3 regions of the Sphingomonas sp. AAP5 genome follow, and region 2 is predicted to be linked to each of the others. Evidence: predicted binding sites of a transcription regulator. Region 2 holds the regulator's gene; each other region holds the start of a gene.
The links. The regulator LexA, encoded in region 2, represses DNA repair genes until DNA is damaged. The targets are predictions, from matches to a motif close to GTTCCNCNCTTGTTCT.
Positions count from the first base shown of each region.

Region 1 (3,899 bases), 850 kb from region 2:
GGGTGGGGAGGGGGGCGAGCGCGTCGATATGGGCGGCGGGCGGGCAGACCAATATTCCGTCATCCCCGCGAAAGCGGGGATCCCGCTGCTGTCCGACCTTCGAAAAAGAAGCGGGGCCCCCGCTTTCGCGGGGGTGACGGGGGGTAGGGGCAGGCGAGACCGCAAACCGCGCGAGCGCCCACGCCGCGCCCGGCGTATCCGCCACCGCGACGCGCGCAGTGAAGCCGAGCCGGGCGAGGATGCGCACGATCCGCCGCGCCATTTGTGCTTCGCCGCCGAACAGATGCGCGACGCCGCTGATATCGAGGAACAGTCCGTCCTCGCCCGACGGCATCACCACCGGGCACCAGCGCCGCGCGGCAAGCGTCGCCAGCCGAAGCAACGCGGCGCGGTCGCCCGCGGGGTCGGCGGGGCGAATGTCGAGCTCGGGCACCAGCGCGCGCGCCTGCGTCACCGCCATGCCCGGCGCGAGCCCGAGCGCGCGCGCGGCGGGGCAGGCGGCGGCGATGACGAGCTGGTTGCCGGATTGGAGCGAGGTAATGCGGGGCGGCGGGGGCGATTCTGCCACACCGCCGTTCGTCACCCCGGCCTTGTGCCGGGGTCCACCCGTTACCGCACCCTGCCGCCCGAGTGGAGGCGTGGACCCCGGCACAAGGCCGGGGTGACGGAGGGGGGGGCACGGGGCAGGCGCTGGTGCTTTTCCTCCGCTCCCTGGAAGAGCGTCGGGTGAACAGCGCCCCGCGCTGTTCAGATCATGCTGGGGGCATGGCCGACCCGGCGCTGGGGCGGGGGTGGGTCTGCCCGTGGCGGCGCCGGCCCTCTCCTTAGACCGATCCACCCCCAGCCCCTCCATTCCAGTGAGGGGAGACGCGGCGCGCTCGACGCCGGCCTTGCGCGCATCCCACACCACCGCTCGCCCCTCGTCGGGCGGCATCGCCTTGAAGGGATGCGGCGCGGCTTCGCTCAAGCGCGCGGCGCGGCACGTGCGCGCGTTCGCGTCGGCCTCGCCGCTCCGTGCCCAGCGCGCGCCAGGCCGCCAGCCGCCACCGCGCGGCACCGAGCACGCCACCGCCTGCTCGCGCGCGACGGCCTCGGCGAGGCCCTGCGGATCTACGCTGGCGCCCTCAAGCGGCGCGGCTGAGCGCTCGGCCTGCGCCAGCCGTTCGATCGACCAGTCGGGCAGGTAGAGCGAGGCGACCCGTTTCATCGCATGCCTCCATCATCCAATCGGCGGATTCGCCGCCGCGTTGGCGGACTAGCTCCACCTGCCAGCGCGCTCGCCCGACGCCTGCATCGCCGACCGGCAGCGGTGCGGAGGGCGCCGAGGCGATCCGCCAGCGCGTCATCGCCGCCGAGGGCACGGCGAGCGGATTGCCACCCTCCCGCGCATGGCGTTTCATCAACAAGGCGATCGTCTTCCCGCCCTCGGCGGCAAGCTGCAGCCGCCGCGTATTGGGCATCGCCGCGCGCTTGACCTCGCCGACCACCGCGCCGAGCCCGCGATGCCGCAGGCCCTCCTCCATCAGCGCGAGCAGCTCGGCATCGTCGCCCGCCTCGGCATAGATCAGCCGCCCCGGCGCAAGACCCGCCTGGTAGAGCCCCGGTGCGAACAGGTCGCGCCGTCGCACCACCCACAGCACCGGCCCCCAGGCACGCGCCGCGATCCCCGCCATGAACAGCGTCGCCGCCGCATCGTCCGACGGCGCAGGGCTCGCCGCGGAAATCTCGTGGAGCGAATCGAGCCGCAGTCCGCCCGGCGCGAGCCGTTCGTCGATCGGCCCGATCCCGAAAGGCAGCACCGGGCGCCGACGCAGCCCGTCGCTTTCCACCTTCTTGAGGCTTTCGCGAAGCTCGGCGATGATGGCAGGACAGGACACGGGCACGACTCACTTGAAGCATCGTTCCTATTTTGTTCTCTTTGTCGCTGCAGAGTCAAGCTGGTCCGTCATCCCCGCGCGACGGGTCGTCGCATTCCGCGCAAAACGCCCCCTCGCCAAGCGCGTTGAAATTTTATAACAAGGCTCGAAGAACGATTCCGCCTGTCGGTCACAAGCCAGGCACGCGTTGTGGAGAGTATATGGCGACCGAGCGAGTCCCCGATCATTTGAAGCCCAATCTTGCGCCGTTGTCGCTGTACGTGCCCGAACCCAAGTTCCGGCCGGGCGATGCGGTCGATTTCACGCAGGTGCCGATCCCGCCCGCGGGCAAGGCGCGCCGCCCCGATCCGGCGGATGCGGCCGACACGTTCATCGATCTCGCGTTCGATCTGGTGCGCGTGCTCGACGACGAAGGCCAGGCGGTCGGCCCGTGGAATCCGCGCCTCTCGCCCGATACGCTGCGCGCGATGCTGCGCAGCATGGCGTTGGTCCGCGCGTTCGACGAGCGCATGTTTCGCGCGCAGCGCCAAGGCAAGACGAGCTTCTACATGAAGTGCACCGGCGAGGAGGCGGTCTCGGTCGCTGCCGCGCATGCGCTCGATTATGAAGACATGTGCTTCCCGTCGTACCGCCAGCAGGGCCTGCTGATCGCGCGCGGCTGGTCGATGGTCGACATGATGAACCAGATCTATTCGAACACCGCCGACCGACTGCAGGGCAAGCAGCTGCCGATCATGTATTCGGTCAAGGAAGCGGGCTTCTTCTCGATCTCGGGCAACCTCACGACGCAATATCCGCAAGCCGTCGGCTGGGCGATGGCGAGCGCCGCCAAGGGCGACACGCGGATCGCCGCGACCTGGTGCGGCGACGGATCGACCGCCGAGGGTGATTTCCACTCGGCTTGCACCTTCGCCAGCGTCTACCGCGCGCCGGTGATCTTCAACGTCGTCAACAATCAGTGGGCGATCTCGAGCTTCTCTGGCTTCGCCGGCGCCGAATCGACGACCTTCGCGGCGCGCGCGGTCGGCTATGGCATCGCCGGCCTGCGCGTCGACGGCAACGATGCGCTCGCGGTCTATGCCGCGACCTTGTGGGCGGCCGAGCGCGCGCGGACCAATCAGGGGCCCACGCTGATCGAGCATTTCACCTATCGCGCCGAAGGGCATTCGACCTCAGACGATCCGGGGCAATATCGCTCGGCTGGCGAGCCGACCGCGTGGCCGCTCGGCGATCCGATCAAGCGATTGAAGGACCATCTCATCGCGCTCGGCGAATGGGACGACGAGCGGCATGCGGCGCAGGACAAGGAATTGGCCGAGCAGGTCAAGGCCGCGCAAAAGCAGGCCGAGACCAACGGCGTGCTCGGCCACGGCCTGCACCAGCCGCTCGATACGCTGTTCGACGGCGTGTTCGAGGAAATGCCGTGGCATTTGCGCGAACAACAGGCGCAAATGATCGCCGAGGAGACCGCGAGCGGCCGGCCATGGGCGCGGAAAGCATGAGCGCCCCCCACGTCACCCCAGCGCAAGCTGGGGTCTCCCTGTTCCCGAGCGCGCGCGTGCCGCACGAGATCCCAGCCTGCGCTGGGATGACGGAGTTTATGTTGTGAGTGAAACGACCGAATCCAGCGTCATGCCCGCGGCAGACGCCGAACCCTCGACTCGCATGAACATGATCCAGGCGATCAACTCCGCCATGGACGTGATGATGGGCCGCGACCCCGACGTGATCGTGATGGGCGAGGACGTGGGCTATTTCGGCGGCGTGTTCCGCGCGACCGCCGGCTTGCAGTCGAAATACGGCAAGACCCGCGTGTTCGACACGCCGATCAGCGAATGCGGCATCATCGGCGTCGCGGTCGGGATGGGCGCCTACGGCCTGCGTCCCGTCCCCGAAATCCAGTTCGCCGATTACATCTACCCCGCGCTCGACCAGTTGGTCAGCGAGGCGGCGCGGCTGCGCTATCGCTCGGCGGGCGAATTCACCGCGCCGATCACGGTGCGCTCGCCGTTCGGCGGCGGC
Region 1 is NZ_CP037913.1:3,855,139-3,859,037, forward strand. Features, by position in the region: gene E2E30_RS17945 (DNA polymerase Y family protein) at 1-1,207, opposite strand, end outside; gene E2E30_RS17950 (ImuA family protein) at 1,125-1,829, opposite strand; gene E2E30_RS17955 (thiamine pyrophosphate-dependent enzyme) at 2,078-3,379, shown strand; gene E2E30_RS17960 (alpha-ketoacid dehydrogenase subunit beta) at 3,543-3,899, shown strand, end outside.
Region 1: the regulator LexA is predicted to act here: its motif matches at 1,901-1,916, upstream of E2E30_RS17950 (ImuA family protein).

Region 2 (3,899 bases):
GCATCGCCGCATCGCTCGCGACGGGGGATCAAGGCGGGATCCCGCTCGCCGACAATGAGGCGATGCGCCGATCCGGGCTCGCGCATTTGCTCTCGGTGAGCGGTCTGCATATCACCGCGGCGGTCGGCGCGGTGATGCTGCTGGTCGCGCGCTTGCTCGCGCTCAGCCCGTGGATCGCGCTGAAGACGCGCGTTCCGTTGATCGCGGCGGGCGCGGGGGCGCTCGCGGCGATCGGCTACACGCTGCTGACCGGGGCCGAGGTGCCGACGATCCGCTCGTGCGTCGCGGCGTTGCTCGTGCTGGTCGCTTTGGCGCTGGGCCGGCAGGCGCTGACGCTGCGGCTGGTCGCGGCGGGGGCGATCGTGGTGCTGTTGCTATATCCCGAGGCGCTCGCCGGACCAAGTTTTCAGCTGTCGTTCGCGGCGGTCGCGGCGATCGTCTCGCTCAACGAGCATCCGCAGTTGCGCGTGTGGTTCGGGCCGCGCGAGCAGACGCGACTGGCGCGGATCGCGCGGGAACTGGCGTCGCTGCTGCTGACCGGGATCGTCGTCGAGCTCGCTTTGCTGCCGATCGCGCTGTTCCACTTCCACAAAGCGGGGATTTACGGCGCGGTCGCCAATATCGTCGCGATCCCGCTGACGACGTTCGTGACGATGCCGTGCGAGGCGCTGGCGTTGCTGTTCGATACGGTGGGGGCGGGGCTGCCGTTCTGGTGGCTGACGGCGCGCTCGCTCGATCTGCTGTTGTGGATTGCGCACATGACCGCGGCGGTGCCGGGCTCGGTCGCGCCGCTGCCGGCGATGCCCGGCGCCGCTTACGCGCTGATGGTGGTGGGCGGATTGTGGATCGGCCTGTGGCGCACGCGCTGGCGGCGGCTAGGGGCGCTGCCGCTAGCGATCGGCTTGGCATGGGCGCTGCCGACCCCGGCGCCCGATCTGATCGTCACCGGAGACGGTCGGCACGTCGCGATCCGCACCTCGGCGGGCGACGTGGCTTTGCTGCGCGACCGGACCGGGGACTATACCGCCGACATGCTCGCCGAGAATGGCGGGATCGCTGCGCTCCCGGTATTGATGTCCGAGCAGCACGAGGCGCGCTGCAGCCGCGACCTCTGCCTGATGACGCGGACCGTCGCAGGGCGACAGTGGCGCATCCTGGCGACGCGCAGCGCGTATCATGTCCCGACGCTCGACCTCGTCGCGGCGTGTGCCGGCGCCGACATCGTGATCAGCGAGCGGCGCTTGCCGCGCCATTGCGTTCCGCAGTGGCTGCGGCTCGACCGCGAGACGCTGGCGCAAACCGGCGGCGTTGCGATCGCTTTGGCATCGCATTCGGTGCGGACCGTTCGCCATCCGGGCGACCGGCATCCGTGGATCGCGGCGCCGGAGGGCGACGCTGGTCGGCGGCGGTGGGTTGGCCGGATGCGTTGGCGCGCTCGATTGTCGGGGAGGGCTGGGGCAGCAGTAACGGACGGGAAACGATAGGGCGGGGTGGCCTTGCGGCTTCCCCCAAATACCGGAAGATCCTCGGGACGTTCCCGCATCTTGGAGCCTTCACGCCGTGGCTGACCAACCGATCAAAGGGCCCGCATCGTACTTTCCATCGATCGAGAAGACCTATGGCCGTCCGATCGCAGAGTGGCAGGCGCTGGTGCGCGAGCGTTTGCCGGAAAAACACATGGCGCTCGTCACCATGCTGAAAACCGAGCATGGCATGGGCCACGGCCACGCCAACGCGATCGTCGCTCACACCCTTGCCGAGCACAAAGACTGAGCCGCTCGATCGCTCGCCGCGCGACCCTCAAGCGCGACGGTCGATCACGCCGACCGTGGCTCAGTCGTACCGGCGCAACAGCCCGGCGAGCTTGCCCTGCACGCGCACCTGGGCTGGGGCATAACGCTGCGGATCATAGGCGCGGTTGGCCGGATCGAGCCGCACCATCGCACCTTCGCGGCGGAAGAATTTCAGCGTCGCCTCGCTCTCTTCGATCAAAGCCACGACGATCTCGCCGTCGCGCGCGACATCCTGGCGCTTGATCAGCGCATAGTCGCCATCGAGGATGCCCGCCTCGACCATCGAATCGCCCGACACCTCGAGCGCATAATGCTCGCCATTGCCGAGCAAAGCCGCGGGGACCGAGAGCATCGACGCGCCCTCGAACGCCTCGATCGGGACGCCTGCCGCGATCCGGCCGTGCAGCGGGATTTCGATCACGTCGTTGGCAGGCTGTGGTGCTGCACGCGAAGCGGCGGCGGGGGCCGCCTTGGTCGGGGTCTTGATTCCACGCTCGGGCATCTTGAGCACTTCGAGCGCCCGCGCGCGGTTGGGCAGGCGGCGGATGAACTGGCGTTCCTCGAGCGCGCTGATCAAGCGATGGACGCCCGACTTCGACTTGAGGTCGAGCGCTTCCTTCATTTCCTCGAAGGACGGCGATACCCCGGTCTCGTCGAGCCGGTCGTTGATGAAGCAAATCAACTCATGCTGCTTGCGGGTAAGCATCGCGCGGCCCTTTCGTCGGAACAGACGACGAACCTATACGGAACGAAAAATCGCCCGTCAAGCGATGCTGTCACCGTCCGGCGCAGATATCCTGCGAGTCGCTGGTCGCACTCCCCGCGATGCCGCAGAGCTTTTCGATACATGCGTCATGGTCAATGTTGGTGCCCTGCAGCCCCCCGCGAAACGCGCTGGCCAGCGCGAGCCCGACATTGTGGAAGGGTGCGCCGATCCGGCGATCGACGCGCCGCGGCGGCGGGGTGCCGTAATCGGGCGTCGGGGCGGGCGGCGGGGTGCCGATCGCGCTGACCGGGAGCGCGAGCGCGGCGACATGGCCTGCCGAAATCAGCGTGTGGAAGTGCGTGCGCACCGCTTCGGTTGCGTTCACGAGCAGCCGCCCGATCTGGGCGTCATCCGCGTCGGCCGCGGCGCCGGCGCGGGGTGCGCCATGGTCCAGCCGCCGAATTCGAGGGGGCGAATATGGCGGTGCTGGAGGACGGTCGGCGCATGATGACGCGGGTCGGCGAGGATGCGGGCGAACGTCGCCATGACGCTCATGCGCGAACGCTCGAGCACTTGCAGCAAGCTGCGACCATCCGACCATCGCAGCCCGGTGATCCTGTCGAGCGCGGTATTATGCCGCGATTGTTCGAGGATGCCGGCAAGGTCGGCCGTGACGCTCGAAAGGGTGTTCCCGCTGACATAAAGGATTTGCCGCATGCCCTTGTGTCCTTCTCGTGAGGGCCGGGGCTAGGGGGGTGTCGGCAGCCTGTCGTTGCGGTGGATCGTGTATCGGTATCGTATCCTGAATCAGGTGCGCACTGTCGTTGACGATCGCGCCGTGGTCGGCGTCGTGCAGGCCCCGGTGCAACTCGAAAGCCACAGCCAGTCGACAAAGCAGACGTGGCGGCACACCTGTCATAATCGCGTCACAATACCGACCTAGCCGCGCGGTCGGGGTCACACCGCACCACGCAGGAGCGCGGACGCGTCGCCGCGCAGGACAACAAGTCCGCTGCGGCGAACGGTGTGGGCAGCCTATTTCATCTATCGGGGGAACATCATGTCCAAGTCACACGCCGCCAAGGCGCTCCTTCTGCTCGGCACCGCGTTCGGCGCGATCGCCAGCATCGGTTCGGCCAGCGCCCAGGAAACCGCTGCGCCCGTCGCCGCGGTCGAGGCCGCGCCAGAGAGCGACAGCCTCGGCGACATCGTCGTCACCGCGCAGCGTCGCAGCGAAAATCTGCAGAAAGTGCCCGTGTCGGTCGGCGTGCTGTCGGGTGCCGATCTGCGGACCTACACTTCGGGCGGCAGCGACACGCTGCTCGAACTCGCCAACCGCGTCCCCGGGCTTTACGCCGAGACGACCACCGGCAAGATCTTCCCGCGCTTCTACATTCGCG
Region 2 is NZ_CP037913.1:715,136-719,034, forward strand. Features, by position in the region: gene E2E30_RS03250 (ComEC/Rec2 family competence protein) at 1-1,484, shown strand, start outside; gene E2E30_RS03255 (DUF4287 domain-containing protein) at 1,561-1,773, shown strand; gene lexA (transcriptional repressor LexA) at 1,834-2,499, opposite strand; gene E2E30_RS03265 (hypothetical protein) at 2,570-2,884, opposite strand; gene E2E30_RS03270 (BLUF domain-containing protein) at 2,881-3,216, opposite strand; gene E2E30_RS03275 (TonB-dependent receptor) at 3,560-3,899, shown strand, end outside.

Region 3 (3,899 bases), 1.3 Mb from region 2:
AGGCTCGCCAGGATCAGCCCCTTCAGCGCGCCGAAGCCGAAGCCGAGCGCGCGGTCGACCGGCCCGAGGATCGAATCGCGCGTGCGCGCACCGATCGCATTGGCGACCATCCGCCCGCCGAAATAGGTCACGCCGCCAAGGATCGCAAAGGCGAGCACCGCAGCGCCCGTGGTGGTGCCGACCATGCCGGTCAGCGCGTGCGTCAGCGGCACATGGAACAGCTTGAGCGCAAAGACGATCGCCACCCAGGCGAACAGCGAGAGCACTTCGGTGACGAACCCGCGCACGAGCCCGAGCGTGGCCGATCCGCCAACGGTGAGCAGGACAAGGATATCGAGCGCGGTAAGATGCATCCCCGCGCCTTATCGCCGAGCGATGGGTTAAGTCGAGGGGCTGCTATCGTCCAAGCATATGCTCGACGAAACTCCCGAGCGTGCGGAAGCCGGTCAGCTTCAACCCGCTCTTGTCGTCCTGCACCGCGGCGGGCAGCAACGCGCGCTCGAAACCGAGCTTGCCCGCTTCCTTCAGCCGCAAGGCGCCGTGCGCGACCGGCCGGACTTCGCCTGACAGCGCAAGCTCGCCGAACACCACCGCATCGGCGGGCACCGGCCGCTCAGACAGCGCCGAGATCAACGCCGCCGCCACCGCGAGATCGGCCGCCGGATCCTGCACGCGGTAGCCGCCCGCAATGTTGAGATAGACTTCGCTCGACGAGAAACTCAGGCCACACCGCGCCTCGAGCACCGCGAGCACCATCGCCAGCCGCCCGCTGTCCCAGCCGACCACCGCGCGCCGCGGCGTCGCCCCGCTCGCGAGCCGTACGACGAGCGCCTGGATCTCGACCAGCACCGGCCGCGTGCCCTCGAGCGCGGGGAACACCGTCGTCCCCGTCATCCCCTCGTCGCGCTGCGTCAGGAACAGCGCCGAGGGATTGCCGACTTCGGACAAGCCTTCCGAGACCATCGCGAACACGCCGATCTCATCGGTCCCGCCGAAGCGGTTCTTGATCGCGCGCAGGATGCGATATTGGTGGCTGCGCTCGCCCTCGAAGCTCAGCACGGTGTCGACCATATGTTCGAGCACGCGTGGCCCCGCGATCGACCCGTCCTTCGTGACATGGCCGACCAGCACCACCGCCGTCCCGCGTTCCTTGGCGAAGCGGATCAACTCCTGCGCCGAAGCCCGTACCTGGCTGACGGTGCCCGGCGCGCCCTCGATCAGGTCACTGTGCATCGTCTGGATCGAATCGATCACCAGCAAGGCGGGTGGCTGCCCCTGCCCCAGCGTCGTCAGGATATCGCGCGTCGAACTCGCCGCGGCGAGCTGGACCGGCGCGTGCCCCAATCCCAGACGTCGCGCGCGCAGGCGGACCTGGTCGGCCGCCTCCTCGCCCGAGACGTACGCAACGCTCAGCCCCGCGAGCGCCATCTTCGCCGCCGCCTGGAGCAGCAGCGTCGACTTGCCGATCCCGGGATCGCCGCCGATCAGCGTCGCCGATCCCTCGACAAAGCCACCGCCAAGCGCGCGGTCGAGCTCGGCAATCCCCGACGTCATCCGTTCGGGCAGCGCGATCTCGGCATCGAGCCCGACCAGCGTCATCGTACGCCCACCCGACTGGAGGTTATGCTTGGCCTGGAACGGCGTCACCGTCCCACCGCCTGCTTCCTCGACCAGCGTGTTCCACTCGGCGCAATCGGCGCACTGCCCCTGCCAGCGGTGCGACACCGATCCACAGGCCTGGCAGACATAGCGTTTTTGAGGTTTGGCCATAGGACGAGCATAGCGAGCGGAGAACGAGAGGGGAACAGATTTTCCGACGCTGTACCCTTATGCGCTTTCAAAATGTCGTAGCGCGAGATCTTAACCGTTCTTTCGCGCTTTGCGCAGAAATTGGAGGTTCCAGATCTGGAGCGTAAGCATGCAGCGTCTTATCTATATAAGCAGCACGAGATCCCCGCTCACGACGGCGGAACTCGATGCTATCCTGATCGCCTCACGCCGTAACAATGCCGCCGTCGGCGTGACCGGCCTGCTCGTCGCGGGCGGACGCCGCTTCCTCCAGGCGCTCGAAGGCCCGGAAGCTGCCGTCGAGACGGTCTTCAACAGGATCAAGGCCGATCCGCGCCACCACGCCGTCGTCATCCTCTCGCGCACGACAATCGATACGCCGACCTTTGGCCAATGGGCGATGGGCTTCAGCCGCGGCGGCACGGGCGGCGGCGATGCGATGACGCTTTCCCAAACCGTCGCCACGCTGGTCGCGCCGATCACCGACCCGACCGTGCGCGGCTATTTCGAAGGCTTTGCGCAAGTCCACGCCGCCGCCTGAGCGCTACCCGCGCGCCGGGATGGTGAGCCCACGCTGCACCGCCGGCCGCGCGAGGCCACGCGCGAGCCACGCCTTGACGTTGGCAAAGTCGTCGAACCCGACAAGCGCGCCCGCACCGTAAAAGTCGACAACCGCGTTCACCCAACCCAGCATCGCGATATCGGCGATCGTATAGTCCGCGCCAACAAACCAGCGCTTGTCGGCGAGCGCGACATCCATCACGCCGAGCAATCGCCTGGTTTCTGCCACATAGCGGTCGCGCGGGCGCTTGTCCTCGAAGTCCTTGCCGGCGAACTTCACGAAGAAGCCCATCTGGCCGAACATCGGGCCGACGCCGCCCATCTGGAACATCACCCATTGGATCGCCTGAAGCCGCGCGACCGGGTCGCTCGGCAGGAACCGGCCGGTCTTCTCGGCAAGGTAGAGCAGGATCGCGCCCGATTCGAACAAGGCCAGCGGCGTGCCGCCCGGGCCGTCGGGATCGAGGATCGCGGGGATCTTGCCATTGGGGTTGAGCGATTCAAATTCGGGGGTCTTCTGGTCGTCCTTGGCGAAATCGACCAGGTGCGGCTCGTACGCCAACCCGGTTTCCTCGAGCATGATCGAGACCTTGACGCCATTCGGGGTCGGCAACGAATAGAGCTGCAACCGCTCGGGATGCTGTGCCGGCCAGCGCTTGGTGATCGGGAAAGCGGAAAGATCGGGCATTGCGAACTCCTTTGGCGCGCCACGATGGCGTGCAGGAGATAGTCACGCGCCCCGCGCTTCGCTATGGCGCCATCCGATGCAAGCTTCCGATCTCCGTGTCGCGCTCTTCAGCGGCAACTATAACTATACCCGCGATGGTGCGAACCAGACGCTCAATTTGCTCGTCGGCCATTTGCTGAGCCGCGGCGTCAAGGTGCGCGTCTATGCCCCCACCAGCCGCACGCCGGCTTTTCCGCCGACCGGCGACCTGGTCAGCGCACCCTCGATCAAGATCCCGCTGCGCGGCGAATACAAGCTGACGCGCGGCATGGGCAATCGCGTGCGGCGCGATCTGGCGGCGTTCGCGCCGAACCTGATCCACCTGTCGGCGCCCGACTGGCTCGGCCACAAGGCGCTCGCTTATGCCGAGAAGCACGACATCGCGTGCGTCGCTTCGTACCATACGCGCTTCGAGACCTATATGAGCTATTACGGGCTCGGGTTCCTCGTGCCGATGATGATCCGCGCGCAACAGCGCTTCTACAGCCGCGTCGACGAAGTGCTCGCGCCGAGCCAGATGATGGGCGAGATCCTGCACGACTGGGGCGTGCCGACGCCGGTCACGCGCTGGTCGCGCGGCGTCAATCACGAACGCTTCAATCCCGCGCGGCGCGATCTCGCGTGGCGCCGCAGCCTCGGCATCGCCGATGACGAGATCGCGGTCGGGTTCCTCGGCCGGCTGGTCAAGGAAAAGGGCCTCGACGTGTTCGCGCAGGCGCTCCGCGCGCTCGACCAGCGCGGCGTCAAGCATCGCACCTTCGTCGTCGGCGAAGGCCCCGCGCGCGACTGGTTCGCGCAGCAAGCGCCCAATGCGGTGTTCGCG
Region 3 is NZ_CP037913.1:1,985,038-1,988,936, forward strand. Features, by position in the region: gene E2E30_RS09155 (CvpA family protein) at 1-353, opposite strand, end outside; gene radA (DNA repair protein RadA) at 397-1,770, opposite strand; gene E2E30_RS09165 (BLUF domain-containing protein) at 1,919-2,329, shown strand; gene E2E30_RS09170 (glutathione binding-like protein) at 2,333-3,037, opposite strand; gene E2E30_RS09175 (glycosyltransferase family 4 protein) at 3,114-3,899, shown strand, end outside.
Region 3: the regulator LexA is predicted to act here: its motif matches at 1,791-1,806, upstream of radA (DNA repair protein RadA).